DNA from 4 places in the Rhodoferax sp. PAMC 29310 genome. Region 1 is predicted to be linked to each of the others. Evidence: predicted binding sites of a transcription regulator. Region 1 holds the regulator's gene; each other region holds the start of a gene.
The links. The regulator sigma-54, encoded in region 1, starts transcription at its own class of promoters, with help from an activator protein. The targets are predictions, from matches to a motif close to TGGCANGNAANCTGCTTT.

Region 1 (7,514 bases):
GGGACTCATGCGGGCCAATGTGGCCAGGATGTGGGGCACCACGCTGCCCAGATTACGCGCTTCATTGAACGCGGGAATCACGCAGGAGATCGAAGGAGACAGGTCGGAGCGGGAGATCATGGGGGGATCATGCCAAAAGATTTCGCACCCGGTCAAAAAGAGGTGGATTTTTTTGCCACTCGCGCCCTCGTAAAATCGGCGCATGCTGTCTGTAAAAATTGAATTGCTCGAAGCCCTGGCGCAAGCGCTGGAAAAATTGTCCCCTGGCGCGGGTGCCAAAGCGGCCTTTGAGTCGCCCAAAGTGGCCGCCCATGGCGACTTTGCCACCACGGCCGCCATGCAACTGGCCAAACCCCTGAAACTGAATCCTCGCCAACTGGCCGAGACCCTGCGCGCTGACCTGTTGGCAACGCCTTGCTACCAGCGCTGGGTGGATGCGGTGGATATTGCCGGCCCCGGTTTCATCAACATCCGGCTCAAGCCCGAGGCCAAGCAACAAATTGTGCGCGAGGTGCTGTCCCAGACCACCTCCTATGGCAACCAAGGCTCCAACGGTCAGCGCATGCTGGTCGAGTTTGTGTCGGCCAACCCGACCGGTCCGCTGCATGTGGGCCATGGCCGTCAGGCCGCCTTGGGAGATGCAATCTGCAATTTGTTCCAGTCGCAGGGCTGGAATGTGCACCGTGAGTTCTATTACAACGATGCGGGCGTGCAAATCCAGACGCTCACCAACAGCACCCAATTGCGCGCCAAAGGCTTCAAACCCGGTGACGAGTGCTGGCCCACCGATTCTGACAACCCCGCCAGCAAGGCCTTTTACAACGGCGACTACATTGCCGACATCGCCAATGACTTTCTGGCCAAGAAGACAGTCAAGGCCGATGACCGCGAATTCACCGCCAGCGGTCACGTGGACGATGTGGAGTCGATTCGACAGTTTGCCGTGGCCTACCTGCGCAATGAGCAGGACAAGGATTTGCAGGCTTTCAACCTGAAGTTTGACGAGTACTACCTGGAATCCAGCCTGTACACCAGCGGCCGGGTGGCCAAGACGGTGGAGACGCTGGTGGCTAATGGCAAAACCTACGAGCAAGACGGCGCGCTGTGGCTGCGCTCCACCGACTACGGTGACGACAAAGACCGCGTCATGCGCAAGCAGGATGGCACCTTTACTTACTTTGTGCCCGATGTGGCCTACCACATCGCCAAGTGGGAGCGTGGCTATTCCAAGGTCATCAACATCCAGGGCACCGACCACCACGGCACCATTGCGCGGGTGCGCGCCGGCCTGCAGGCCGCGGGTGCTGGCATCCCTGAGGGCTACCCTGACTATGTGTTGCACACGATGGTGCGGGTGGTGCGCGGTGGCGAAGAGGTCAAGATATCCAAACGGGCAGGCAGCTATGTGACGCTGCGCGACCTGATTGAATGGACCTCCAAAGACGCGGTGCGCTTTTTCCTGCTTAGCCGCAAGCCTGACACGGAGTACACCTTTGATGTCGATCTGGCGGTGGCCAAGAACAATGACAATCCGGTGTACTACGTGCAATACGCGCACGCCCGCATTTGTTCGGTGCTGAGCGCTTGGGGCGGCGATGCGGCCAGCCTAGCAGGCGTCGATCTGTCCCCACTGGAAAGTCCTCAGGCGCAGGCTTTGATGCTGCTTCTTGCCAAGTACCCGGACATGTTGACCATGGCCGCTCAGGGCTTCGCGCCACACGATGTCACCTTCTACTTACGGGAACTAGCGGCGTGTTATCACAGCTATTACGACGCAGAGCGCATTCTGGTGGACGACGAGGCGGTCAAACTGGCGCGCCTGGCACTAGTCGCGGCTACCGCGCAGGTGTTGCACAATGGCCTCGCCGTGCTGGGCGTCAGTGCCCCGCAAAAAATGTAACCATAAAACGAGATGCAGCACATGAACAAGCAACGCGGAGGCACCATATTGGGCTTCATTCTGGGCGTGGTGGTGGGCTTGGGAATCGCTTTGGGCGTGGCGGTTTACGTCACCAAAGTTCCGGTTCCCTTTGTGAACAAGGCCAGTAGCCGTACCGTCGAGCAAGACTTCATGGAGACCCTGCGCAACAAGGATTGGGACCCCAATGCCGCGTTGCAAGTGAAGCCGGTGACAAAACCCGTGGACTCTTCAGTCACTCCTGCGCCTGCCGCCGAGATCGCAGCCCCTGTCGTGAAACCAGCAGACGCCAAGCCGGCCGAGGTCAAGCCCGCCGTCTCTGCTGACCCATTGGGTGACCTCGCCAAGGCGCGCTCGGGTGCTGCCAAGGCTGACCCCTATTACTATTTTGTTCAGCTGGGTGCTTTCCGAACTGCTGTAGATGCCGAAAGCCAGCGGGCTCGCCTGTCCTTGGGAGGCATTGAAGCCAAGGTCTCAGAGCGAGAGCAATCGGGACGCACTGTCTACCGGGTGCGTGTTGGGCCCTATGAGAAAAAGGACGATGCGATCCAGTCCAAGGAAAAACTGGATGCCGTTGGCCTGGAGACAGCGCTGGTGTCTGTGGCGCGCTAGAGCGCTGCTATTGAACTTATGCCAACAGCGTAAGTCCGACTGATTTAACTGGAGTGTTCAAAGATGAAGCGTCGTGATTTTTCCCTGACCTGTGGTGCGGTAGCTGGTGCGTCGGCTTTGCCGTCGCTTGTTTTTGCACAAGGCAAGCCTTATCAGGCCGGTGAGGATTATCTTGAAGTGAAGCCCGTCGCTGCGGTTGAAGCCCCAGCGGGGAAAATCGAAGTAGTGGAGTTTTTTTGGTACAACTGCCCGCATTGCAACGCGTTTGAACCGACGTTGGAGGCGTGGGTCAAGCGTTTGCCCGCTGATGTGGTGATGCGTAAGGTGCCAATTGCCTTCCGGGACAGCTTCATTCCTCAGCAGCGTCTTTATTACGCGCTGGAGGCCATGGGTTTGGTCGGAAAACTGAACTCCAAGGTCTTTGCTGCCATTCACGCCGAGCGCCAAAAATTGGACACGGAAGACGCCATCGTGCCTTGGGTCGTCTCCCAAGGTGTTGACAAGGCCAAGTTTACGCAGCAGTTCAACTCATTCTCCGTGGTCACCAAGGCCAAGAAGGCGACCTTGTTGCAAAACGCCTATAGCGTTGAGGGCGTGCCGGCGCTCGGCGTTGCCGGACGCTTCTACACCGATGGCACACAGGCCAAGGGCATGGAGCGCGCCTTGCAAGTAGTGGAGTCGCTGGTCGCCCAGGTTCGCAGCGGACGCTAGTCGCATCAGGCCGGCTGGCCCTCAAATGAGTGCGTCCCGCCGGCTGATGCCTGATGGGGGCGTTGGGCGGAGCTCTTTTTAGCCTTGAACCCACACGCGTGCCTCGATGGCGCTTCATGTAACGCAAGTTGGTATTGACCCACCGTGAGGCGGGGGGGGGCTTGGCTTGGGCGAACGGGTCGCTACAATGACATAAACTGACACTGCAGCAAGATTCATGCCTTTATGAAAATAACACTCACCTCTCTGTTTCTGGTTGTTTGCCTCGCCCTGAGCGCTGGCCAGGCGTATGCGGAAAAAGCGGACCGTGACAAGCCCATGAATATTGAGGCGGATTCGCTGCGCTATGACGATCAGCGACAAACCAGTGTGTTTACCGGCCGGGTGGTGTTAACCAAAGGCACAATTCTGATTCGCGGTGCCAAAATTGATGTGAAGCAGGATTCCGAGGGCAATCAATTTGGTCTGGTGCTTTCCGAGCCGAACAAACAAGCTTTTTTCCGCCAAAAGCGCGAAGGTGTTGACGAATACATTGAGGGCGAAGGCGACACGATTGAGTACGACAGCCGAGCGGACACCGTCAAGTTCCTGACCAATGCCAAGCTGCGCCGCTACCGGGGGGCGACGCTCAGTGACGAGTTCACCGGCGGCGTGATTCAGTACAACAACAGCACAGACGTGTTCACCATCGACGGCTCCGTCACCAAAACCGATGGCGTAAAAAGCGGGCGGGTCCGCGCCATGCTGACGCCCAAGTCGGATTCCGGCACGCCGAAAGGTGCCTTGGCACCGCTGGTGCCCGCACTTCGTTCGACCACCACGATGGGGACGGACAAGAAGTGAGTACCCCGGAGGCCATCACCGAGACACCTTCTCGCCTGGAGGCGGCCAGCGGCGAAAGTCGACTGGAAGTCAGCCATCTGCAGAAGTTTTATGGCGGGCGTCAAGCGGTCAAAGACGTGTCCTTGGTCGTCAGAAAAGGTGAAGTGGTGGGTTTGCTGGGCCCCAATGGTGCCGGCAAGACTACCTCGTTCTACATGATTGTGGGCTTGGTGCACGCCAGCGCGGGTGACATCACCATTGACGGGCAGTCGGTGGGCCACATGCCCATTCACCGACGGGCACGCATGGGCTTGAGCTATTTGCCTCAGGAAGCCTCTATTTTTCGCAAGCTCAACGTGGAAGATAACGTGCGCGCCGTGCTGGAGTTGCAGCGCGATGACGCCGGTCGACCGCTGAGCAAGCCGGAAATCGAAAAACGACTCACCGAATTGTTGCAAGACTTGCGGGTGGATCATCTGCGTGGCTCGGCGGCATTGGCGCTGTCTGGTGGTGAGCGCCGGCGGGTCGAGATCGCGCGCGCCTTGGCAACGCAACCCCGGTTTATTCTTCTGGATGAGCCCTTTGCCGGGATTGATCCCATCGCCGTGATCGAGATTCAGCGAATTATCAGTTTCCTGAAAGAGCGTGGGCTGGGGGTGCTCATCACTGACCACAACGTGCGGGAAACCCTGGGCATTTGCGACCACGCCTACATCATCAGTGACGGCAGTGTGCTGGCCCAAGGCAAGCCTGCCGAGATCGTCAACGACGCCAATGTTCGCCGGGTGTACCTCGGCGAACATTTCAGAATGTGAGCCGGGTGCACTGTCTATCCCTTCCTTACCTACTGATTGCTTTCCACAGGCGTGCCGCCTCGCGGACGTTGGCCTGTCCTGAACGGTGGGGGGGGCGATGAAGCCTGGCCTGTCCCTTCGTGTTTCCCAGCACCTGTCGCTGACGCCGCAATTGCAGCAGTCCATCCGGCTGTTGCAGCTGTCGACGCTGGAAATGAGCCAGGAAGTCGAGCAAATGCTGGACGAAAACCCGTTTTTGGAGGTGAGCGCAGAAGAGCCGCCACGCGAAGAATTTGGACTGGCACAAGCCGATGCACCGGTCCGCAATGAGGATCTGGATGTGGAAGCCGGCGCGCATGCTCCTGCCGAGTTCACTGCGGAAGTCCGGGTGAGCAGCGAAACCGATGCCGAATTGTCGCCCCTGTCGGCAGACGACGGGCAGAGCTGGGACGGCGACGGCAGTGCTTCCATGGCGCCCGATGATGGCGAGTGGGGGGGCGAGGCCAAGGCCCACGGCAACAACCTGGATGGTGACAGTGATGCCGATGTGACCGAACTGGCGCGCAGCCAGGAGTCGCTGCAAAGCCATTTGCACCGGCAGGCCCTGGCTTTGCACCTGAGTGAAGAAGATGGCGCCGCCCTGCGTTTCCTGATTGAGTCGCTGAACGACGACGGTTACCTGGAAGAGGCGTTGGCTGAGTTGGTTGACGGCTTGACCGGCGATGACCTTGAAGAGCGGGAGCAAATGCTGCACCACTTCACCGTTGCGCTGTCCTTGCTTAAAACATTGGAGCCTGTGGGAGTGGGTGCACGGGGTTTGGCCGAGTGTTTGACGCTTCAACTGAAAGCTTTGCAGAGTCAAGACGACATCAAGTTGGCCCAGGCGAGAACGGTGGCGGTGGCCCTGCGCATCTGTGCGCAGCCGATGGATGTTTTGGCGCGGCGTGACATCAAGCGTTTGGTGCAATTGTGCGGTGTGCCGGATGCGGCCATTCGTGAGGGGATCGCACTGATTGGGCATCTGGAGCCCAAACCCGGACGCCGGTTTGCCGATGTAGAGCGCAATATCGTGGTGCCGGACGTCATCGTCACTCAAGTGGGCAACGGATCGCAGGCGCAGTTCAGGGTTCGCCTCAACGCCGACGTGATGCCTCGCCTGCGGGTGCATGACATCTATGCCAACGCACTCAAGCAACACCGGGGTGGCGGCACCGAGGCGTCCAACTATGCGGCGCTGCAACAGCGTCTGCAGGAAGCGCGCTGGTTCATCAAAAATATCCAGCAGCGTTTCGACACGATTTTGCGGGTGAGCAACGCCATTGTGGAGCGCCAAAAGAGCTTTTTCATGCATGGCGAACTGGCCATGCGCCCGCTTGTGCTACGGGAAATTGCAGACGAACTGGGCTTGCACGAGTCCACCATCAGCCGTGTGACCACTGCCAAATACATGGCCACGCCATTCGGCACTTTTGAGTTGAAATTCTTCTTCGGCTCCGGCTTGGGGACCGACAGTGGGGGCAATGCTTCCAGCACGGCAGTGCGGGCGCTGATCAAGCAGTTCATCAGTGCCGAAAATCTGAAGAAGCCCCTCAGCGACAATCAGATCTCCGAGATGCTCAAAGAGCAGGGCATTGATTGCGCTCGCCGCACCGTGGCCAAGTACCGGGAAGGGCTGCGAATTGCCCCCGCCTCGCTGCGAAAAGACCTGTAAATCGCTGTCCGGCCCCGTCCCACCAGACCTACGGGCACCGGAGATTAGCGGAGCATCGCTTGCGCCCCAGAACAATAAACCTGTCATAGGAAAACGACGTGAACCAATTGCAATTATTTTTACCCTGCGCCGCAGGCGTTGAAGACCTATTACTGCCCGAGGTGCTTCGCATAACCGGCCTGCCCCCGGGCTGCGCAACCAAGCAGCGCGGCGGCGTCGCGGTGCGCACCTCATGGTCGCACGCCATGTTGCTCAATCTCTACAGCCGCCTGGCCCAGCGGGTACTGGTCTTGCTGTCGTACACCGAGTACCGCAGCGAGCAGGACCTGTACCGCGCGGCCAGCGAGGTCGAGTGGGAGCGCTGGTTCACGCCCAAGGAAAGCATCAAGATCGCAGTCACAGCCCAGCACAGCCCGCTCACCTCCCTCAACTTTGCGGCACTGAAGGTGAAAGATGCCGTGTGTGACCGTTTCCGCGTAGCCGCCAATGGCGTGCGCCCCGATGTGAATACCCAGTGGCCAGATGCCCGCATTTACGTGCACTTGACCACTGACAGCTGCTCTTTGTACCTGGATACTTCCGGCGAACCGCTATTCAAGCGCGGCTGGCGCGAGGACAAGGGTGATGCGCCTTTGAAGGAAACCCTGGCAGCCGCCATGATTGCCGCCAGCGGCTGGGCCGAGGGTGAGGATGACCTGCTGCCCTTGTACGACCCCTGCTGCGGCAGCGGCACGGTGCTCATTGAAGCAGCTCAGATTGCCTGCAACATTGCGGCCGGCAGCCGCCGTCGATTCGCCTTTGAGAAATACCTTCCCTTTCGCCGTGCGGACTGGGATGCGATGAAAAGAGAAGCGGCTGACGCAGAGGTGGTGAGGGAGCCCGGCCAAAAACCCATTATTTTTGGCAGTGACGTTTCGCACCGGATGGTGGACTTTGCCCAGCGCAA
Region 2 (7,514 bases), 920 kb from region 1:
TGCAAAAGGACGATTACTTCCGCATCAAGAAGATTCCCTTGATGATTGGCGGCGCCACCACCAGCCGGGTGCACACGGCCGTGAAAATTGCCCCGCACTATGAAGGCCCGGTGGTTTACGTGCCCGATGCCTCCCGCAGTGTGAGCGTGGCCCAGGGTCTGCTGTCAGACCAGGCTACCCAGTACATCAACGAGCTGAACGCGGACTACGAAAAAGTTCGCCACCAGCACGCCAACAAAAAGCAGACCCCCATGTGGCCGCTGGCCAAGGCCCGCAGCAACAAGACCACTGTCGACTGGTCGAGTTTTCAACCCACCAAGCCGAAATTTATCGGCCGGCGCGTGTTCAAGAATTTTGACCTGACCGAACTGGCCAAGTTCATCGACTGGGGCCCGTTCTTCCAGACCTGGGATCTGGCCGGACCATTTCCCGCCATCCTGAAAGACGAGGTGGTGGGCACGGAGGCTGTGCGCGTTTACGCCGACGGGCAGCGCATGCTCAAGCGCTTGATCGAAGGCCGGTGGCTGACGGCAAACGCCGTGATTGGCATTTACCCCGCCAACACGGTGAACGATGATGACATCAAGTTCTACACCGACGAAAGCCGCAGCGAGGTCGCCATGACCTGGTATGGCTTGCGCCAACAGGCTGAAAAACACGTCATCGAAGGCGTGATGCGCCCCAGCCGCTGCCTGGCCGACTTTGTCGCGCCCAAAGGAGTCTCTGGCGACTATGCCGGCGTGTTTGCCGTGACTGCCGGATTGGGTGTGGACAAGAAAGAAAAACAATTCACCGACGACCTGGACGATTACTCCTCGATCATGCTCAAGTCACTGGCAGACCGCCTGGCTGAAGCCTTTGCCGAGTGTTTGCACCACCGGGTTCGCACCGACTTGTGGGGCTACGCGCCCAGCGAGGCTTTGACGGCCGAGGAGTTGATTGCCGAAAAATACAAAGGCATTCGCCCCGCGCCTGGCTACCCGGCCTGCCCTGACCACAGCGTCAAAAAAGAGATGTTTGAGCTGCTGCAGTGCGAGGACATTGGCATGGCCGTGACCGAGAGCTTGGCCATGACCCCGGCCGCCAGCGTGAGTGGTTTCTACCTGGGCCACCCGGACAGCACCTACTTCAGCGTGGGCAAGATTGGGGACGACCAGCTCAAAGACTTGGCGGCACGTCGTCAGATGAACGAGCAAGCACTGCAACGCTTGCTGGCGCCCAATATGTAATCAACAGCGAGGTCAGGCGCGGCGCAACGACAAGCGCTGCGCCGCCGCCAAGGCCACCGTGCCCATCACGCTGAAACCCAGCAGCATCCACAGCCCCTGGGCGTAGCCTGCTTCGGCCGACCAGAGCACGCCCAACAACAGCGGCGCGGCGGCGCGGGCCAGCGCCAGTGGCACACCCAAGGCGCCATTCAAACTGGCCACATGGTCCCGACTCACATACTGCGCCATCGCCGTGCCTTTGACGATGGTCAGCAAGCCATTGCCCAAACCGTACAAGCTGACAAACAGCAGCACCATGGCGACGTGCCAATTCCCCGCCACGGGCGCCGCCAGCAGCGCCAGCAAACCCAAGGGAATCAAGCAGGGGATCAGTCGATTGGCCAGGTGCAGGTCCAGATGGCGTTCAAAGAAATACAGCAGCACCCGGCCCAACACCTGGATGGCGCCAATGCTGGCGGGTATGGCGATGACCCACGCTTCTTCCAAGCCGTTCTCACGCAGCAGGCTGATCATGTGGGCCGGCAAGGCAACCGTCACCGCCATCATCAACACCACAAACGTGGCAATCAACCAAAACGGTGCACTCAGCAGGTAGTGTGAGAGCTGGCGCGGCATGGCTCCACTGGATTGCGCCTCGCCTTTCGCGGTTTTGGGAGCATGCCGCAAAAAACGGAAATGTAACGGAGCGCATACGACCACATGCAACACCGCTAGCACCCACAAGGCATGGCGCCAACCCAAACCGCTGATTAACCCGGCCGTCAGCGGAATGAACACCGTGCTGGCCAGCCCCCCCAAAAATGTCAGGGTGATGATGGCGCGACGAAAGTCATGGGGGAAGCGGCGTGTGACAACCGAAAAGACAGGGGCATACAAGGTGGCCGCCATCGCCGCGCCCAGCCCCGCCCACACCGCGTAGAAGCCGGCGAGGGTACTGACCTGGCTGTGCAAGACCAAAAAAATCGCGGCCAGCACTGAGCCGACAGTGATCACTACACGCTCATGACCCTGGTCAATCCAGCGCCCCACCGGATAAGCCACCAGCCCCTCGACCAGCAGCGCCAGACTGAAGGCCAGCGACGACTCCGCCCGACTCAGCCCCAACTCCCGCTCGACCGGCTCCATGAGCAGGGCGAAGGTGTAAAACAGACTACCCCAGCTGATCAGCTGCGCCAAAGACAACCAGCCAACCAAGCGCCGGTCGTGGCCATGCGCGGTAGAAACCATGTACGAAGTCACCATATATGTATCAATTTGTTATCAACCCTTGGCGGGCTCTGCGCAAGCAGCTATGATTTCAATAGCGGACAGCGATGCCTGCAGTAAGCCGTTACAGGTCATGACGAAATGATACGACTGCCGGCAAAAGTTGATGGTTCAATCGCCCATCCTTGAAGCAAACTGCAATTTTGGCAGGCTGCTCATCCCACTAACCGAGACCGCGTCACAAGCCCATGAGTTGGAAACGATCAAAATTTGCTACCAGCCTGATGAGCCTGTTTGTCGAGCCGGCGCCTGCCCGGCCATCAGCGACACGCGTTCAAGAGGTTCGCCAAGCGATGCTGGATTGTTTTCAGGGCATTCCTCCTGGCCCGGATCAGGCCCGCATCTGGGGCCGCGTACTTTATGCACCCGACATCCAGGCCCTGTGGTACTTGCGCTCTGACATGATGACCTTGTTGTCGCATCCACTGGGCGAAACCGAAGCCCGGACCCGCTTGGCGGGCGTCACCGCGCTGTTCACCGGCCTCTTGCCGGCCGCCCAAAAGGCCAGGATCACTCGTCCGCCTCCCCGCCGCTAGCCGGCTTAAAAACCTTCAGGTATTGGCCCGAGACGCGCGGCGGTACTGCATGGCCTCGGCGACATGGGCCACCTGGGTTGTCTGAGCACCTGCCAAGTCGGCAATGGTGCGCGCGACCTTCAACGCCCGATGTGTGCTGCGCCCTGACCAACCCAATCGGGCGGCGGCCACGTTCAAGAACTTTGCGGCAGCCTCGTCCAGCAAGACGTATGCATCAATTTCCTGCCCCTGCAGATCGTGATTGGATTTGCCCTGGCGTTGCACAGCGCCTGCCCTTGCCTGTGTGCAGCGTTCGCGAATCACGGCACTGGCCTCGCCCGGTGCCGCATGTAGCAACTCCGAGGCTAGAACGGAGGGCACGTCCACATGCAGGTCAATGCGGTCCATCAAAGGACCGCTCAACTTGCCCTGATAGCGCGAAACCTGATCAGGGGAGCAGCGACAAGCCCTTTGCGTCGACCCCAAATAGCCACAGGGACAGGGGTTCATGGCGCCAATCAACTGAAAGCGTGCCGGGAATTCAGCTCGCCGCGCCGCACGCGAAATTGTGATCAAACCGGACTCCAGCGGCTCACGCAGAGCCTCCAAGGCCGCCCGCGGAAACTCTGGGAGTTCGTCCAGGAACAAGACCCCGTGATGCGCCAGCGAAATTTCGCCCGGACGGGGCGGTGACCCGCCACCCACCAAGGCCACCGCACTGGCCGTGTGATGCGGACTGCACGTCGGACGTTGGCCCCACTTCTCCAGCGCAAAGCGCCCGCCCAGCGAGGCCACGGCCGCACATTGCAGCGCTTGCGTCGTTGTCATGGCCGGCAACAGGCCTGCAAAACGCTGCGCGAGCATGGATTTGCCCGAGCCTGGCGGCCCACTGAGTAACAAACTGTGGCCACCAGCGGCCGCGATTTCCAGCGCGCGCCGCGCGCCAGGCTGCCCTTTGACGTCAGCCATATCGGGGTAATGAGCCGCTTGCATCTCGGTTCTTGCCGTCACGCGCGACCAACCAGCACTGGCATCTATCGCCGGCACATCCGGGTTGGCGGGCAAGAAATACTGAACCACGTCAAGCAAATGGCGGGCTTCAAAGACGTGGGCATTGGGCACCAAGGCGGCTTCTGTCGCGCTTTCGGGGGGCAACACAAGGCGGGTCTGAACCCCGCCCGCATGCAAGGCGAGGCTCATGGCCAGCGCACCCCTCACGGGGCGCAACTCGCCCGACAAGGACAACTCGCCGGCGAACTCATGACCCGCCAACCGCGCGCCGTCAATTTGCCCGCTGGCGGCCAAGATGCCCAGGGCGATCGGCAAATCAAAGCGCCCTGAGTCCTTGGGTAAGTCGGCTGGCGCGAGATTGACTGTGATGCGTTTGTTATGGGGAAACTCCAACCCCGAGTTCTGAATGGCCGAGCGAACCCGTTCGCGAGCCTCCTTGACCTCAACATCAGCCAAGCCCACCAAAGTAAAACTAGGCAGACCATTGGCCAGATGAACTTCAACTGTCACCGCTGCGGCATCTAGGCCCAATAGGGCACGGCTTTGCACCAAAGAAAGACTCATGAGACCACCCTCTCCAAAAAGGTGCAGCCATTTAGGTGCACCTCGAAATCAATTGCACCAATTAAGTGCGTACTGTTTATTTATACATGCATACTAGCGCATCTGCTCGCCGGTGCGTGAGGCCAATACGCAACAAAGGTGGCAATAGTTGGCATGAACTCTGCTTTACCTCGTTATCCCCAACCTTGTTGGCGCAGTTATCGCAAACGTGGTGACTGAACCACGCCATTGTTTCCATGCCCAGGAGAATCTATGAAACTCGTTACCGCCATCATTAAACCCTTCAAGCTGGACGAAGTGCGTGAAGCACTGTCGACCATCGGTGTGCAGGGCATCACTGTCACTGAAGTCAAAGGTTTTGGCCGCCAGAAAGGCCACACTGAGCTGTACCGTGGCGCGGAATACGTGGTTGATTTCTTGCCCAAGGTGAAGATTGAAGCCGCCATCTCAGACGAGTTGGTCGAGCGAGTGATTGAAGCCATTGAAGAGTCCGCCCGCACCGGCAAGATTGGCGACGGCAAGATTTTTGTGACCGCCATCGAGCAAGTGGTTCGCATCCGCACGGGCGAGACTGGCAAAGAAGCCCTGTAAAGCCACCCCATTCATCAGACACGAGAAAGAACCATGAAAAAACTACTTGCCTCCCTTGTATTGGGTGTGAGCCTGCTCGGAAGTGGTGCCATTGCCTTGGCCCAGACCGAAGCCGCACCCGCTGTTACCGCGGCGGCTGCCGATGCAGCCGCCGCGCCAGCCGCCATGGCTGTTGAAGCCGCTCCAGCGGTGGCCGAAGCCGCCCCCGCTGCGGCCGCGCCAGCCCCCACGGTTGACAAAGGCGACACCGCCTGGATGATGATCTCCACCGTGCTGGTCATCATGATGATCGTCCCGGGCCTGGCCCTGTTCTATGGCGGTTTGGTGCGCAGCAAAAACATGCTGTCCGTGCTTATGCAAGTCATGGTCGTTTTCTCAATGATCTCCGTGCTGTGGGCCGTGTACGGCTACAGCGTGGCCTTCGGGGGAGAAGGACTGATCTGGGGCAACCTCAGCAAGCTGTTCCTCAAAGGCGTGACACCGGCATCGCTGGCGGACACGTTCACGGTCGGCGTGAAGATTCCTGAGTTCATTTTCATCGCCTTCCAGGCTACTTTTGCTGGCATCACCTGCGCACTGATCGTCGGCTCGTTTGCCGAGCGCATGAAGTTCTCCGCTGTGCTGCTGTTCAGTGCATTGTGGTTCACTTTCAGCTACCTGCCCATTGCCCACATGGTGTGGGGCTCCGGTGGCTACCTGCTGGGCAAAGGCGCGCTGGACTTCGCTGGCGGCACCGTGGTGCACATCAATGCCGCTGTTGCTGGCCTGGTGGGTGCTTACATGGTGGGCAAGCGCATTGGCTACGGCAAAGAAGCCATGGCGCCTCACAGCCTGACACTGACCATGGTCGGTGCATCAATGTTGTGGGTGGGCTGGTTTGGCTTCAACGCTGGCTCCAATCTGGAATCCAATGGCGGTGCCACTTTGGCATTCATCAACACCTTGCTGGCCACGTCAGGTGCGGTGTTGTCCTGGTCGATTGGTGAAGCCATGCACAAAGGCAAAGCCTCCATGCTGGGCGCGGCGTCTGGCGCAGTTGCCGGCCTGGTGGCCATCACACCCGCTTGCGGCACAGTTGGCCCCATGGGCGCCATCATCATCGGCGTGTTGGCTGGTTTCATCTGCTTGTGGGGCATCGGTGGCCTGAAGCGAATGCTGGGTGCGGACGACACGCTCGACGTGTTTGGTATCCACGGCGTGGGAGGTATTGTGGGTGCTTTGTTGACGGGTGTGTTCACCGCGCCTAGCCTGGGTGGCACGGGTGCTGCTGACTTCTCCATCGCTCACCAGGTGTGGGTGCAGGCCGAAGGTGTGTTAATCACCATCGTCTGGTCCGGTGTGGTGGCTTTTATCGCCTACAAACTGGTCGACGTTGTTCTGGGACTGCGTGTCAGCGAAGAAGACGAGCGCGAAGGCCTGGACATCACGTCTCACGGCGAAACCGCTTACAACCGCTGATCGCCCTCTCGCTGCCCAGTGCAGCGTGACCGATCATCCAACCCACCGGGGCCTCAGGCGCCGGTGGGTTTTTTCATGGGGACATGCAGTGCACAATGACACTCAAGGAGACCCTCACCATGACCACACTCATCCAACTCAACGCCGGCACACTGCGTTGCGATATTGCCCCTGAGCTGGGCGGCAGCTTGGTCGGTTTTTGGCTGGGCGACACGCCGGTGTTGCGTCCGGCACCCCATGCCACAAGCGCCCGCGACGCCAGCAGCTACCCTCTGGTACCGTTTTCCAACCGCATTGGCCAGGCCTCCTTGCAATGGCAGGGCACCAGCCACCCCTTGGTGAAAAACTTCGAGCCCGAGCCACACGCGATTCACGGTCTGGGCTGGCAGCGCCCCTGGCAGGTGCTGGAGCAAAGCGAAGGGTTCGTGCTGATGAGCATGGAGCACCGCCCGGACGCCTCTTGGCCGTTTGCCTTTGATGCCTCCCAAGCGTTTCGTTTGACCGGCGACATGCTGGAGATGAGTCTGAGCATCACCAACCAATCCGACACCCCTGCGCCGGTGGGCTTGGGCTGGCACCCCTTCTTCGTCAAACGCCCTGGCAGTCACGTCTCGTTCAACGCCACTGGCCGCTGGGAAATGGGCGACGACAAGTTGCCCACCCACCGCCTGCCCGCCACCGGGCTGGACACGGATTGCGCCACACTCAAAGTGGACCACTGCTTCGACGGCTGGCCCGGCGTGCTGCACCTGCACGACGAGGCCCTGGCCATTCGCGTCAGCGCCAATCAAAGCCGCCTGGTGGTGTACACCCATGCACAGCTGCCCAGCATCGCCATCGAGCCGGTCAGCCATGTCAACAACGCAATCAACCTGCTGGC
Region 3 (7,514 bases), 2.0 Mb from region 1:
ACCATGGTGTGCTCCTTGAAAGGATAGGTACGGCGGGGAGGGGGCACCTCCCCGCGTCGTTCAGGCTTTGACTTTGAAACTGTCGGCGTACTTTTTGGGGTCCTTGCCATCCCATACCACGCCGTCCATCAGGGTGGAGGTGCGCATCACGTCTTTGGGCACGTTGATCTTGAGTGCTGAGGCGGCCTGCTTGTAGAGGTCAATCTGGTTGATCTCCTTGGCCACCTTGAGGTAGTCAGGGTGGGCGTCCAGCAAGCCCCAACGCTTGTGCTGGGTTAGAAACCACATGCCGTCTGACAGATAGGGGAAGTTCACCGCGCCGTCGTTGAAGAATTTCATGTGATTGGGGTCGTCCCAAGTTTTGCCCATGCCGTTTTGGTAGCGGCCCAGAATGCGCTGGTTGATGGCGTCGACCCCGGTGTTGATGTAAGACTTCTGCGCCACGGTTTCGGCCATCTTCAGCTTGTTCTGAAGGCTGGCGTCAATCCAGCGGCTGGCTTCCAGAATCGCCATGGTGACTGCGCGGGCGGTGTTGGGGTTGTTCTTGACGAACTCTGACGTGGTGCCCAGCACCTTCTCGGGGTGGTCTTTCCAGACGTCCTGCGAAGTGGCAGCGGATACACCAATCCCGTCCATGATGGCGCGGTGGTTCCAGGGTTCACCCACGCTGAAGCCGTCCATGTTGCCGACCCGCATATTCGCCACCATTTGGGGCGGGGGCACCACAATGCAGCGCACGTCCTTGAACGGGTTCACTCCGGCCGAGGCCAGCCAGTAGTACAACCACATGGCGTGGGTGCCGGTGGGGAAAGTTTGGGCAAAGGTGTATTCGCGGGGTTCTTTCTTCATCAGGGACACCAGTCCCGCCAGATCGACCGCGCCCTTGTCGGCCAGGGCCTTGGACAGGGTGATGCCCTGGCCGTTGTTGTTCAGCGTCATCAGCACGGCCATGTCTTTTTTGGGCCCGCTCACGCCCAGGTGAACGCCGTAGACCAGACCGTAAAGCACGTGGGCAAAGTCCAGTTCGCCATTGACCAGCTTGTCGCGCACACCCGCCCAAGACGCTTCCTTGCTGGGAATGATCTTGACGCCGTATTTCTTGTCAAACCCCAGCACGGAGGCCATCACCACGCTGGCGCAATCGGTCAGGGGAATGAATCCAATCTTGACCTCGGTTTTTTCTGGCGCGTCAGAGCCACCGGCGTACACCACCGAGCGCAGCGCGGGGCTGATACCGATGGCGCCCACGGCGGCCGATTGCAGCACAGTCCGTCGGCTCAGTGAATTGGCGAGTAAGTCAGTCATGTGTCTTCTCCAAGGTTTAAAAACAAACGAAAAGCAAAAAAAGGCGTCCTCACGCTGCGCGGGGCTTGGTGCAAGCCGCGTGCAGGTGGGGACGCCTTTGTCCGGATCGACCGGTTGAATCCGCCTTTGGACTCAACCCGTCTGGTGACCTACTTTGGTCGTATCAATGTCTAAGCAATCACTGTGCCAACTTTTTTGAGAGTGAGTTGCTATCGAATATGTAGCTTCTTCCGCATATCGGACAAGGGCTAGGTGTCAATTTCTTGTCTAAGTGTGAATCAGCACGAGGATGGTGCGGTGCACCATCCTGGCAAGGTCGACCATGACTCAGCCTTGGGTAAACGCAAAGTCCACTTCGGGCGTCAACCCACTCACGATGCGGGCAATGGATTTGCCGGAGCCACAAGCGTGCGTCCAGCCCAGCGTGCCGTGGCCGGTGTTGAGGAACAGGTTGGGCAGCTTGCTTTTGCCGATCAGCGGCACGTTGCTGGGTGTAGCGGGGCGAAGGCCGCTCCAGAAACTGGCTTGGGTGGCGTCGCCGGCTCCGGGGAACAGTTGCTCCACCCGGCGGACGATGGCTTCGCAGCGAATGCGGTTCAGGTCGCGGTCATAGCCATTGAACTCCGCCGTGCCGGCAATGCGCAAGCGGTCGGTGCCGTCGCCATTCACCGGCGTCAGGCGTGAAAAAACCAGTTTGAATTCATCATCCGTCAAGCTGACCTGGTGCGCCATGTTGGCGTCCTTCACGGGCATGGTGACCGAATAGCCTTTGGCGGGATAAATAGGCAGTTTGATGCCGAGCTGCTTCAGGTACAACGGGCTGAAAGACCCCATGGCCATCACGTATGAGTCTGCGTACAGGCGCTGGAAGCGGCCCTCGTTGTCGGTGGCCTCCACGTGGTCAATCTGTCCACCCGCTTCGCGCAAGGCGGTGATGGTGTGGTTCATAAAAAACTTCACCCCATTGGCTTCGCACAGTTTGACCAACTCGCGGGCAAAGCGATTGGCGTCACCCGACTCGTCTTCGGCGGTGTAGGTGGCACCGGCCAACTGTGGGCGAATATGGCCCAGGGTGGGCTCCAGACGAACGGCCTCGTCGGCGCTCACGATGTTGCGCTCGCACCCCAGTTCGCGCATTTGCTCGGTGGGTGCCAGAGCGGCGTCAAACTCTTTTTGCGAGGTGTAAAAATGCAGAATACCTTGCGTGCGCTGGTCGTACTCAATGCCCGTGTCGCGGCGCAGTTGCTGCAATGTGTCGCGGCTGTAAGTGCCCAGGCGCACGATTTGCTGAATGTTGTGGCGGGTGCGCGCCGGTGTGCACTCGCGTAGAAACTGCAATCCCCACATCCACTGGCGCATGTCGGCCCGCAGGCGAAACAGCAGTGGCGCGTCTTCTTTGCCCAGCCATTGCAGCAGCTTGATGGGCGCGCCGGGGTTGGCCCAAGGCTCGGCATGGCTGACCGAGATTTGCCCGCCGTTGGCAAAACTGGTTTCCGCCGCCGGGGAGGACTGGCGGTCCACCACGGTGACTTCATGACCCTGTTGGGAGAGGTAATAGGCTGAACTGACGCCAAGAAGCCCGCTGCCAAGAACGATGATACGCATGGATAACCTTTTCGGGGTCTAGCCCAGGCAGAACCTGCAGAGTGCACTATGGAATAAATAGCACCCAGGGCGCTGCCCGGATGCCGCTCCCCCTGTCCTTGGTACCTGAGAGATTCACACCGCAGTGGACTGCGGAGCTTGCTCCTTCGGTGCATCGCCGACACCTTGCGGGTGGCGATGGCTCTCCAGACGGCGTTTACAAATGGTGGCAGTACGTCACCGGTGAGGGTGTACCTGAGCGTTCATGGGAGTTTGCGCCTTCGGTGGAGCGTCTGGGACGCTCTCTCTCCTGCCGGACAGGATTCTAGCGGGTTGGATGAAGTGACCGGCGGAAATATTTCACTGCCGCCAGACTTCGGGCTGCGTTGGTTCTTAAACCCCTTGGCTCTCCAGTTGCACCAAGCCTTTGGGGGTCTTCAACGTGGCAATGAGGTTGGCGGGACCCTCTTCGACGGCAATGCCGGTGAGCCCCAGTGCGTCATACGCAGCCTGCAGTTTGGACGCGGTGGGGTGGGTCACGGCAATGCTTTGCAGCGAGATACCAGAACGGGGCAGGCTGTTGCGCGGGTGCAGGCGCAAGGGCTCTTCCGCGTCAGGCTTGCCCCATTGAATCAAGCTGGGCAGTGCGCCATTAAACAGGCGTTGCCCGTCTTCACGCACCGTGACTTGCCATTGCAGCACCCCTTTGCGGGTATGGCGGCTGGCGTGTACCGCGAGACCGGGTTCGATGTCTTGGCGTTTCAGCGCTATTCGGGCCGCTTGCATGTCGTCGGTATTGACCACGAAGTGCACCAGACGCGGCTGTTTGGCAACGGCCGCCTGCAGTGCCGCGTCGTCCATGTCAAACCAGCGCTTGCCAACCGCATTGGCGGGGCGCGAGGCGGTTGGATTGATGGCGATGATTTCCAGGTAGGCCAGCGGGTAGGCTGGCGTGGCAATTTTGATGAGGCGGTTGTGCGTGCCAAACTGCGCATGCTCGCCGCCGGGACCGGGGGTGACGCCTAGGGTGGCTTCGCACCATTGCACACCCAACTCCAGGGTTTTGGCCACGACAACCAGATGATCTATTTGTGTTTTCATGGCGTGACCTTACCACCGGGGCGGCGCGATTTGCTTGAGGTCTTCGACTTAAATGATGCGCCGCCGGCCGCCGTTGCACCTCAGGCGAGCAGGTCGGCCACGTCCAGCATGCGCTGGGCCACGTCGGCCAGTTTCAGTCCCTTGTCCATGGCGGTTTTGCGCAGCTTGTCGAAAGCTTGCTGTTCGTTCAGGTTTTGGCGCTGCATGAGCAGGCCTTTGGCGCGGTCAATGGTTTTGCGGTCTTTGAGTTCAGTCTTGGTGTCGGCCAGCTCCTGACGCAAAGCCTGCTCGTGCTGGAAACGGGCCATGGCGACGTCCAAAATGGGGCGAATGCGTTCGCTGGACAGCCCGGCGACGATGTAGGCCGTAACCCCGGATGCCACAGCATGGCGCACCTGGGAGGTGTCATTGTTGTTGGTGAACATCACGATGGGGCGTCGCGCGTCCCGGGTGGCCATGACCACATGCTCAAGCGCATCACGGGCCTCGCTTTCGGCATCCACAATGATCAGGTCGGGCTGAAGCTGATTGATTCGCTCCTGCAGGAATACATCGGCGGGCAGCACCGCTACCAGATTGAAGCCGTTTTCCAGCAAGCCGATGCGAAGACTGCGCGACCGCTCCGCCTGGCTGATGGCATGGTCGTCTGCCGGATCTTCCACCGCCAGATCGGGGGCCACTACAACGATTCTTAAGGATTCATGCATGCCCAGCACATGCAAGAACCGCGCCGAAGTGGCGTTTGTGGTTAAGGCATGGTGGGTGCCCCGCCGCCCAGTGCCTTGTACAGCGCGACCTGACTCTGGGCGTAGATGAGCCGGGTTTGCACCAGTGCCTGCTGCGCACTGAACAGCGAGCGCTGGGCATCCAGCCAATCCAGCTGACTGGACGCACCATTTTGGTAACGCAGATCCGTCAAGCCATGGCGAGCGGCTTCCGCGGCCAACTGGGCTTCCTGGGCACGCAACTGGCGGGCGAGGGTGGCGTTGGCAGCCAAGGCATCGGCCACCTCTCGAAAAGCACTTTGAATGGCTTTCTCGTACTGCGCCACGGCGATTTCTCGCCCCGCTTTGGCGCCGTCCAGATTGGCCTGGTTGCGTCCACCATCAAAAATCGGCAGCACTAACTGGGGCGCCACGGTGAAGCCCCAGTACCCGTCCTTGAACAAGTTGCCAAGGTCGCTGCTGGCGGTGCCTGCGCCCGCAGTCAGGGAAATGCGTGGGTAAAAGGCGGCGCGGGCCGCGCCAATATTGGCGTTGCTGGCCACCAGTTGCTGTTCCGCTTGGCGGATGTCAGGCCTGCGCGTCAGCAAGTCCGAGGGCAAGCCCGCAGGCAATACGGCAAATTGCAAGGGCGTTGGGTTGGTACCTGCCAATTGGGCGCGGGCGGCCGGCGGCAAGGATTGGCCCAACAGCAAGACCAGCGCGTTTTCGTCCAGCGTGCGTTGGCGCTCCTGTTGCGCCAAGGTGACTCGGGCGGCAGCCTGCAGCGACTCGGCCAGGCGCAGGTCCAGCTCAGACACCACACCGTGTTTGAAGCGCAGCTGCACCAGCTTGAGGGAGTCGTCGCGCGTGGTCAGGGTCTGGCGCGAGAGTTGAAGCAAGGCCTCGTCGCTCAATAGGCTCAACCAGGTTTGCGCCACGGTGGAAATCAGGCTGATTTGTGCCGTCTTGCTGCCTTCTTGCGTGGCCAGGTACTGGGCCAGCGCCTGCTGTTTCAGGCTGCCGACACGGTCAAAAAAGTCCAGCTCGTAGGCGGTGACGGCGAAGCCGGCGGTGTAGGTGCTGTTGATGCCGCCTGAGCCAGTAGGTGCGCGGGAGCCCGTAGCCGTTGCATTCACCGTTGGCAATTTATCCGCGCGGCGGATGCCGAGTTGGGCGCGGGCTTGTTCAATGTTGAGCACTGCCACTCGCAGATCACGGTTGTTCGTGAGTGCCGTCTGAATCAGCTCCTTCAAGGTGGCGTCAGTGAAAAACGTCTGCCAGGCCAAGTCAGCCGCAGCGGGCGCGCCGGCCGTGCTGGGGTTGACGGATGCCTCGGGCCATGTTGATTCGATGGGCGCAGCCGGGCGCTCATAAGTGGGCATCAGGCTGCAACCGGCCAGCAGCAGGGCGGCCGCCAGGGGCGCCAATGCCCGGGGCGTCGCGCGTGAGGGGGACTTAATCATGAGAAATCACTCCTGCGTGTTGGCCATGTTCGGCGTCAAAACGCCGCTGCCTTTCACTGCCTTTGAAAATACTGCGCACCACCACAAAGAAGACGGGCACAAACACCACCGCCAAGACAGTGCCAGTGATCATGCCGCCGATCACACCCGTGCCAATGGCGCGCTGGCTGGCTGAGCCGGCGCCTGTGGCCAAGGCCAGTGGCAGCACGCCCAGCGTGAACGCCAGAGAGGTCATGATGATGGGGCGAAAGCGCAAATGCGCAGCTTCCAGGGCTGAGGCGACCACGCTCTTGCCTTGCGCCTGCAGGTCTTTGGCGAACTCGATGATCAAAATCGCATTCTTCGCTGAAAGACCAATGATGGTGATCAAGCCCACCTGGAAGTAAACGTCGTTGGAGTAACTGCGCAGCAAGGTGGCCAGCAACACACCGAGCACGCCCAAGGGCACGACCAGAATCACCGACAGAGGAATGGTCCAGCTTTCATACAAAGCCGCCAGGCAGAGGAAAACCGCCAATATGGCAAAGCCGTACAAGATGATGGCTTGCGAGCCAGCCAGCTTTTCTTCGCGGGACTGACCCGTCCATTCAAACCCCATGCCTCGTGGCAACTGGGCGGCGAAGCGCTCCATCTCGGCCATGGCGTCACCCGTGCTGTAGCCGGTGGCTGCGCTGCCGCTGATGCGCATGGCCGAATAGCCGTTGTAGCGCACCGTCTGCATGGCGCCACTGACCCAGCTGGTGCGGGTAAAGGCGGACAAAGGCACAGTTTGCCCCTGGTTGTTGAGCACATTCAGCTTGAGCAGGTCGTCGGGTTGCATGCGGGCCGGTGCATCGGCCTGCACCACCACGCGCTGGAGTCGTCCGGCGTTGGGAAAGTCGTTCACATAACTGGAACCCAATGCAGTTGAGATCACGCTGTTGATGGCATCAAAGCTCACGCCCAGGGCGCTGGCTTTGTCGCGGTCAATGTCAAGCTGCAACTGTGGCGCGTCTTCCAGACCGTCCGGGCGAACGCCGGTCAGTACTTTGCTTTTGCCTGCCATGCCCAGCAACTGGTTGCGAGATGCCAGCAGCACGTCACGGCCCAAGCCGGCGCGGTCTTGCAGCCGGAAGCTAAAGCCTGATGAGGACCCTAGTTCGGGAATAGGCGGTGGGCTCAGTGGGAAGATGAACGCATCGCGAATGCCCATCAGCGCGCCAAAAGCGCGGCCCGCAATGGCCTCGGCGGAGCTACCGGGCGCAGTGCGCTCGGCCCAGTCCTTGAGTGTGACAAACGCCAGCGCTGCGTTTTGGCCTTGGCCAGAAAAGCTGAAGCCCAGCACGCCAACCATGCTTTGGACCTCAGGTTGTTTGAG
Region 4 (7,514 bases), 2.0 Mb from region 1:
GGGTTTGGCCCGCAATTTTCTGTACGTGCTGTACGACTGGCATGCCGGTGAGACCTTGCAGCAGCAGCTCGATCACAAGCAAAAGTCCAGCGTGACGCAGGTATTGAGCATCGGCGTGCAGGCCTTGAAGGCCATGGGACGATTGCACCGCCAGGGTGTGATTCACCGCGACATCAAGCCGGCCAATCTGCACCAAGGCAGCGATGGCATGCTGCGCGTGCTGGATTTGGGCGTCGCCCTGAGCGGTCGGGAGCCGGCCTCCATGCGCCAACTCCACGCCGGCACGCCAAGCTACGTCAACCCGGAGCAATGGGGCTATTCACTGAAAGCCGGAACCACCGATTCAGAAAAGGAGTTGCCGGATGCGCAAAGTGACTTGTTTGCACTGGGGGTCACCCTGTACCAAGTGTTGACACGGCACCTTCCCTATGGCGAGGTCATGCCCTACCAAGTGGGGCGCTACTACCGCGACCCCACGGCGCCTAGCCGGCACAATCCGGAAATCCCGATCTGGCTGGACCACGTCCTGCTCAAAGCCGTGTCCCGCGATAAACGCCAGCGCTTTGAGACCGCCGAAGAGTTTCTGTTGGCGCTGGAGCGCGGCGCGTCTCGCCCCTTGAGTGCCCCCAGCGCCACGCCGCTGATTGCGCGCGATCCAACCGCCTTGTGGAAAATCGCATTGGGGGTCTCGGTTCTGTTCAATCTCTTGCTGGTGTACTGGGTGATTTTCTTGCCAAAGTAATCAACTGTGCCCATTTTTTCATGGGTGTTTGTTATTCATTTTGAAGTGGTCGGTGTGGCTGTCGGATTGTGCAGGTTGCGGCCATTCAACGTTCTGGGCGTCGCTCGGATTTGCGACTATGCTCAGCGCTAAAAAAAATACCGACTAGGGCCAAAGGAAACTCCATGTGTATTGATCGACCGTGCAAGGTCAGGCTGCCGCTGCGGTCTGCGTGCGGCCTATGACGGTTGTTCGCGGCTGGCGAGCGACTATCGGCAAACTGGCACGGTGGTGGGCTCCCGAGACGACGGGTCTGCCTGAGCAGGTTCGTCATGTCCGAACGGGTTTGGCACTGGCCTTGGGCATCGTTTTCCCCTTTGGCTTTTACAACATCTTTGTGGGAAAAGATGGTCGGGCTGGGCGTGGCCGAATTGGCTGCTGCCCTGTTGCTGCTATTACCGGGTGCTCTGCTGGCGCGGCACACCAAGCGCGTGACATTGGCTGAAAATTTTTTGCTGCTGGGCGTGTCTGTGGTTTTTGGGGCCTTGTTGGTGTTTGGTGCCATTGAGGGGACCGGAATCTATTGGGTATTCATTCTGCCGTTCCTCGTTTTCTTCATCAAAGATCAGCGCAGTGGTTGGCTCGGCAGCCTTTGGTTTTTGGGCCTGTCGAGCGTCTATCTGATCGTTTTGGCGCCTCATTTCACCTTCAATTACCCACATACGCCGGTTGTAGTCAGCCGTTTTTTGATCGCCTTTTTTCTCTACACACTGATTGCGGCTGGCTTCAATCGGCACCGCGTGCGCTTTGAAGGATCCCTTGTGGAAGCCCGCATGCAGGCAGAGGCCACTGCCCAGGCCAAGTCCCGTTTTCTGGCCGCTGCCAGCCACGACCTCCGTCAACCCGCCCACGCGCTAGGTTTGTTTGTGGGGCGCCTGACCCAAGTCAGTCACGACGCACAGACCCGTCAGATCGTGAACGGCGTGGACCAAGCCGTGCGGGGTCTTCAGCAAATGCTGGATGATTTCTTTGATTACACCCGGCTGGACGCCCACGCCGAGCCGCCGCTCACCCATCATTTTGCGATTGGCAATGTACTGGACCGTCTGGAAATCGGGTTCGGTTCCCGGGCGCTGGAAAAGGGTTTGCGCTTTCGCATTCGGCCATCGCCCTATTGGGTGAATAGTGACCCTGTCGTGTTGCACCGTGTGCTGTTGAACCTGGTCAGCAACGCCCTGCAGTACACCGCAGACGGTTTCATCTTGGTGGCTTGCCGGGTTGACTCTCTGCGATCAACCTTGCGCATTGAGGTGTGGGACAGTGGTATTGGCATTGCTCCGCAGTACCACGAGGCGATATTCGCGGAGTTTTTTCTGAATCCTGAGCGCGATCGGCGCAAGGGCATTGGCCTCGGCTTGAGTATTGTTTAGCGGTCCCGTCAGTTGCTCAATCACCGGGTGAGTCTGACCTCCCAGTTTGGGAGGGGCAGTCGCTTCTCTGTGGAGGTACCACTGGAGCCGGCGCCGCCTCACATTCGAGACCATGCAATGGTTGTGCCGCCAGACCAGGCAGCATGGGCCGGGCTGCGGGTGTTGGTGATTGAAGACGATGCCCTGGGCGGTTTGCTGACCACTTGGGGCTGCCAAGTGATTGTGGCGGGTGACGCAGCAGAGGCCTTGGCCCTGTGGGCGCAGGGCATGCGGCCCGAGTTCATCGTCAGCGACTATCGGCTACTAGGCGATTTCAACGGCGTTGACACGGTGTTGAAACTGCGCCAATTGGCGGGAACCCCGATTGCCGCGTGTGTGGTCAGCGGGGACAGGGACGACGCCGTCCGTCACGCGGCCATGGAGGCTGGGTTGATCCTGCTGACCAAACCGGTTCGTCCCGCGAAACTGCGAAGCATGATGCGCCATCTGACTCGGACCCAGGCAACGCAGCCTCAGCTCTCTGATGAGCAGCCGGCTTGGGCGTGATGGGCTTGTCACCGAGGTGTTGAACTTTTTTTAGCCTTTGAAGGAGTTGTATGTCGTCCATCGCCAATACCCCCGCCTCGCCGTACTACGCGGTCATTTTCACCTCGCTTCGCACCGAGGGCGACGACGGTTATGACGCCATGTCGGAGCGGATGATGGCCTTGGTGGCCGACCAGCCGGGCTTTCTGGGCGTTGAGTCGGCGAGAGATGGCGTTGGCATCACGGTGTCTTATTGGCAAGACCTGGAATCCATCAAGCAGTGGAAAGCGCAAGCTGAGCATCTGGAGGCGCAGGCCTTAGGGCACCAAAAGTGGTACAGCTCGTTCAAAACCCGCATCGCTAAAGTCGAACGTGAGTACGAGATGTAGGTGTTGGTTCTGTGTCCGCCTTGGCCACGGGCCGACCACGTCGGGGCACACCAGCAGGGCGTTATCTTCATGGGTCGCGTCGGATTGAAGCCCGGGGCTAGGTGGGCAAACTGATCAGGCCTTCCTCGTTCAAATTGAATGGGCGCCGCGTTAAAACGACACCGATTTCAACGACAGGTTCCAGCTTGTGTTTGTTGCGCGCTGTACTCACGCACTGGCACGCTTCCTGATAACGTCAATGCATGTCTGTTTCTCTTGATTTTCTTGCCTTGCCGCTGCTTGCTGCCGCGTCGTTGATTTTTTTCAGTGTGCTGGCCGGTGTGATTTCGGCGCGCGCGGGTTTTTCCTTCCTGCTGGTTTTTTTGGTGGTGGGCACGCTGGCCGGGGTGGATGGCCCCGGTGGTTTGAAATTCGACGATTTTCGGTTGAGCTTTTGGGTCGGCAACGTGGCGCTGGCGGTGATTCTGCTCGACGGCGGTCTGCGCACCGAATTCACCACCTTTCGCACCGGTTTGAAACCTGCGCTGTGGCTGGCCACGGTGGGTGTCGTGGTGTGCACGGGTCTCACGGCGGTGGCCGCGCATTTTTTGCTTTTCCTGGATTGGCCACTGGCGCTGCTGGTGGGCGCCATCGTGGGCTCCACCGATGCGGCGGCGGTGTTTTCACTGTTGAAATCATCGGGTGTACGGCTCAATGAGCGGGTGGCGGCCACCTTGGAAATCGAGTCGGGCATGAACGATCCGATGGCAGTCTTTTTGACCTTGAGCCTGATCGGCATCGCCTTGACCGCGGCCGCCGCCCCGATGGTCGGGCCCGAAATTGATTGGGCTTCGCTGCTGCTTGCGCTGCTGCATCAAATGGGCTGGGGCGCCGCGCTGGGTTTGATGAGTGGCTTCGGGCTGGCGTGGTTGCTCATCCGGCTGGGGCGCGGCCCGGATGGCGGAGGAGGAATACGAGCGCTGTTGATCGTTTCGGGTGGTCTGGCAGTTTACGCAGGCACCACCGCGCTGGGCGGCTCGGGTTTTCTGGCGGTGTACGCCATGGGTGTGATCGCGGGCAACCGGGCGCGCAAGCAAGTGCGCCCGGCGCTCTCAGCCATGGACGGCTATGCCTGGCTGTCGCAGGCCGGCATGTTTTTGCTGCTGGGCTTGCTGGTCACGCCGAGTGAATTGTTACGCACACTGTGGCCAGCACTGGGCGTTTCGGCGGTTTTGATGCTGGTCGCTCGACCGCTGTCGGTCTGGCTGTGCCTGAAGCCAATGCGCTTTGCCAACAACGAAATTGCATTCGTCTCGTGGGTCGGTTTGCGCGGGGCGGTGCCGATTGTCTTGGCTGTGTTTCCGGTGATGGCCGGTTTGCCAGGCTCCCACACGTTTTTCAACGTGGCGTTTGTCGTGGTGATCACGTCGCTGCTGTTCCAAGGCTCCACCATTGCCTGGAGCGCACGGCGCCTGGGGGTGACCTTGCCAGACCAGGGTGACATGGCGCAAGCACGCCAGGTATTTGGCGATTTCGTCATTGACGCGGCCACACCCATGATGGACCTTTGCACCTTTTATGGACTGCCCGTGCCGGGCGAGTCCGACCAGAGCGCTGGCCACTGGCTGCGTAACGAGCTCGATCGCCCTCCAGTCGAGGGCGACAGCGCCACCCTGGGTGAAGCCGAGCTCAGCGTGCGCGTCATGGATGGTCAACACATCAAACAGATCGGTATCAAACTCGGCCTTTGATCGAGGTCGGGGCACAAGCGGCAGCGCGCCGCCACCTACTCGTTCCAATGAACCACGGTTGGGGTCGTTGGCTGCCGAAAAATCGTCAAGATTCGACGTGTTCTGAGGCACTTGGTTCAATCCAGATTTCGCGAAGCCGGTGGCATGGATCCGCCATAAAAAAAGGAGGCCGAGGCCTCCTTTTTTTATCTTCATCAATGGCTGGATTTAGTGCGCCGAAGCGGGCTTGGCCGAAGGCGATACCTGCATTTCAGGAGGGCTAACATGAGCACGGCCGCCCTTCTCGGCCCAGGTGCGCGTCCAGCGAACCTGCATTTTGCGCAACATGGCCAGCAGCAGCAGGGCGCAGGCCGCAAAGGCGACAAAACCCCACAAGTAGGTGCCGGTGTACTCTTTGGAGAAGCCCATGGCCAAAGGAATGAAGCTTCCGCCGACGGCGCCAATCTCACCAATCATCGAACCCGCGACAGCCGTTGCCAGTGGCCAGCGCAGTGGCACCAATTGAAACAACGCCCCGTTGCCCGCACCCAGCGAGGCGAAGCACAGCATGAACAAGAGCGTGGTCAAAGGCAGCGAAGCGCCGGCCAGGCCGCACAGCACCAGCGTGGCAGCAATCATGAGCAGAACGCCACTCAAGGTCGTGATGCCGCCGACGCGGTCCGACAAATAGCCGCCCACCACACGCACGGCAGAACCCATCACCGCCGCCAGCATCGTGAGCTGACCGGCTTCGACCTTGCTGACCCCAAACTGGTCATGAAAGTAGGTGGGCAAAAAGCTGGCCAGACCAATGAAGCCACCGAAGGTGACGGCGTAGATCAAGCTGAATGCCCAGCCGTCTTTCTCAAACAGGCAGGCAATGTGCTCCCGGAAGGTTTGATGGGCGCTGTCTTGCGGCTCCCTGGCAAAAATGACCATCACGGCAAAAGGCACCAGCATGCACAAACCAGCCAGGCCATACACCGTCTGCCAACCGTAGGCCACGGCCAGCGGCGGGGCAAACAACACGGCCAGCACAGTGCCAGAGTTGCCCGCACCGGCAATGCCCATGGCCAAGCCTTTGTACTTTGGGGGGAGCGAGCCACTGCCCAGTGACAAGGCCACGCCAAAACTGGCACCTGCGATACCCAGCAACACACCCATGGCGATCACGTCGTTGTAGGAGCTGATAAAGAAAAAGCCAAAGGCCAGTGCACCCATGACCATCGCCATCTCGACCAGCGCCGCATTTTTGCGGCCAATGTACTGAGCCAGTATGCCCAAGGGAAAACGCATGAATGCGCCAGCCAGAATGGGCACCGAGATCATGAAACCTTTTTGCGCTGCGGTCAGGTTGAACGTCTCGGAAATGAACGGCGCCATGGCGCCGTTCAATACCCAGACGGCAAAACAAAAATCAAAGTACAAAAACGCTGCAAACAGCGTGGGCGCGTGGCCACTTTTTAGAAATGTCTTAAATCCCGCCATGGTGCCGGTCCTCTATAAAACTAAACAATTCAATAAATAGGGGTATTGCGAAAACCGTGCCAGTTTTTAGGGCGAAAAAAAGCCCTTGGTGCCACGAAAGTGGGCGCAAGGGCCGGATGATGGTGCATTGCACCAATAGGTGCGCACCAAGTTGGCGAGGGGCGTTCAGGCCGCCTTTTCGACGTGGGCTTGCCGGGTGTACAGAAAATCGATGACCGCCTTTCGGTAGTGCTGGTACGGCGCGCTGCCCGCTAGCGCCACCCGATTGCGCGGGCGCGGCAGGTCCACGCTTAGCACCTCCCCGATGGTGGCGGCCGGGCCGTTGGTCATCATCACGATCTTGTCGGACAGCAATACGGCCTCGTCCACATCATGGGTCACCATGACCACGGTGCTGTGCGTGCGGGCGACGATGTCCAGCAATTCATCTTGCAGTTTGGCGCGAGTGAGTGCATCCAGTGCACCAAAAGGCTCGTCCATGAGCAGTACTTTCGGCTCCATCGCCAGCGCCCGGGCAATGCCCACCCGCTGCTTCATGCCACCCGAAATTTCACCAGGGCGTTTGTGCGCGGCTGGCGTCAGGCCCACCAGCGCCAGGGCGGCATCGGTGCGTTCTTTCAGTTTCGCTTTGCTCTCAGCCACGGCGCCAGTGCGGTTGCCGGAGCCGAACACGCGCTCCACGCCCAGGTAGATGTTCTCAAAGCAGGTGAGCCAAGGCAGCAAGGAGTGGTTCTGGAACACCACCGCGCGCTCCGGGCCAGGTCCGGCAATCTCGCGGTTGGCGCACAAGAGCGTGCCTTGGGTGGGTGTGGTCAACCCGGCAATGAGGTTGAGCAAGGTGGACTTGCCGCAACCGGAGTGCCCGATCAAGGCCACAAACTCGCCTTTGGCCACCGTGAGGTGAATGTCGCGCAGGGCGCAAAACGGGCCCTTTTTGGTTTTGAAGGTCTGCTCAACTCCGGCGATTTCAATGAAATGGGTGTTCAGTTTTTCGTTCATGATTTGACTTCCTCAAAAGTGAAGGCGGTGGCGAGCTTGATCAGTGCATGTTCCAGTACCAGGCCAACCACGCCAATGACAAAGATGGCCACGATGATGTTGGTCACATTGAGGTTGTTCCACTCGTCCCAGACCCAGAAGCCAATGCCTACGCCGCCAGTCAGCATCTCAGCCGCAACGATCACCAGCCAGGCCGTGCCCACGGCCAGGCGCACGCCTGTCAGCATGTAGGGCAAGACGGAGGGAAACAGGA

Region 2: glnK (P-II family nitrogen regulator) is a predicted target of sigma-54. The motif match lies at 4,735-4,752, and genes of this name have one in related genera.
Region 3: J8G15_RS07650 (CmpA/NrtA family ABC transporter substrate-binding protein) is a predicted target of sigma-54. The motif match lies at 1,477-1,494, and genes of this name have one in related genera.
Region 4: J8G15_RS07665 (NarK/NasA family nitrate transporter) is a predicted target of sigma-54. The motif match lies at 6,307-6,324, and genes of this name have one in related genera.

What each region holds. Positions count from the first base shown of each region.
Region 1 is NZ_CP072852.1:3,692,473-3,699,986, forward strand. Features, by position in the region: gene J8G15_RS17150 (glycosyltransferase family 2 protein) at 1-120, opposite strand, end outside; gene argS (arginine--tRNA ligase) at 203-1,900, shown strand; gene J8G15_RS17160 (SPOR domain-containing protein) at 1,922-2,530, shown strand; gene J8G15_RS17165 (thiol:disulfide interchange protein DsbA/DsbL) at 2,594-3,241, shown strand; gene lptA (lipopolysaccharide transport periplasmic protein LptA) at 3,467-4,084, shown strand; gene lptB (LPS export ABC transporter ATP-binding protein) at 4,081-4,878, shown strand; gene rpoN (RNA polymerase factor sigma-54) at 4,976-6,568, shown strand; gene J8G15_RS17185 (class I SAM-dependent RNA methyltransferase) at 6,667-7,514, shown strand, end outside.
Region 2 is NZ_CP072852.1:2,770,920-2,778,433, forward strand. Features, by position in the region: gene metH (methionine synthase) at 1-1,229, shown strand, start outside; gene J8G15_RS12825 (MFS transporter) at 1,242-2,471, opposite strand; gene J8G15_RS12830 (hypothetical protein) at 2,720-3,031, shown strand; gene J8G15_RS12835 (YifB family Mg chelatase-like AAA ATPase) at 3,047-4,585, opposite strand; gene glnK (P-II family nitrogen regulator) at 4,838-5,176, shown strand; gene J8G15_RS12845 (ammonium transporter) at 5,210-6,634, shown strand; gene J8G15_RS12850 (aldose 1-epimerase) at 6,754-7,514, shown strand, end outside.
Region 3 is NZ_CP072852.1:1,667,208-1,674,721, reverse strand. Features, by position in the region: gene ntrB (nitrate ABC transporter permease) at 1-5, opposite strand, end outside; gene J8G15_RS07650 (CmpA/NrtA family ABC transporter substrate-binding protein) at 61-1,305, opposite strand; gene J8G15_RS07645 (D-amino acid dehydrogenase) at 1,633-2,910, opposite strand; glycine riboswitch at 2,993-3,109, opposite strand; glycine riboswitch at 3,124-3,212, opposite strand; gene J8G15_RS07640 (VOC family protein) at 3,283-3,990, opposite strand; gene J8G15_RS07635 (ANTAR domain-containing response regulator) at 4,071-4,697, opposite strand; gene J8G15_RS07630 (efflux transporter outer membrane subunit) at 4,739-6,157, opposite strand; gene J8G15_RS07625 (efflux RND transporter permease subunit) at 6,150-7,514, opposite strand, start outside.
Region 4 is NZ_CP072852.1:1,675,384-1,682,897, reverse strand. Features, by position in the region: gene J8G15_RS07690 (bifunctional protein-serine/threonine kinase/phosphatase) at 1-742, shown strand, start outside; gene J8G15_RS07685 (HAMP domain-containing sensor histidine kinase) at 1,054-2,151, shown strand; gene J8G15_RS07680 (response regulator) at 2,269-2,697, shown strand; gene J8G15_RS07675 (antibiotic biosynthesis monooxygenase) at 2,748-3,065, shown strand; gene J8G15_RS07670 (potassium/proton antiporter) at 3,308-4,795, shown strand; gene J8G15_RS07665 (NarK/NasA family nitrate transporter) at 5,003-6,262, opposite strand; gene J8G15_RS07660 (ABC transporter ATP-binding protein) at 6,428-7,261, opposite strand; gene ntrB (nitrate ABC transporter permease) at 7,258-7,514, opposite strand, start outside.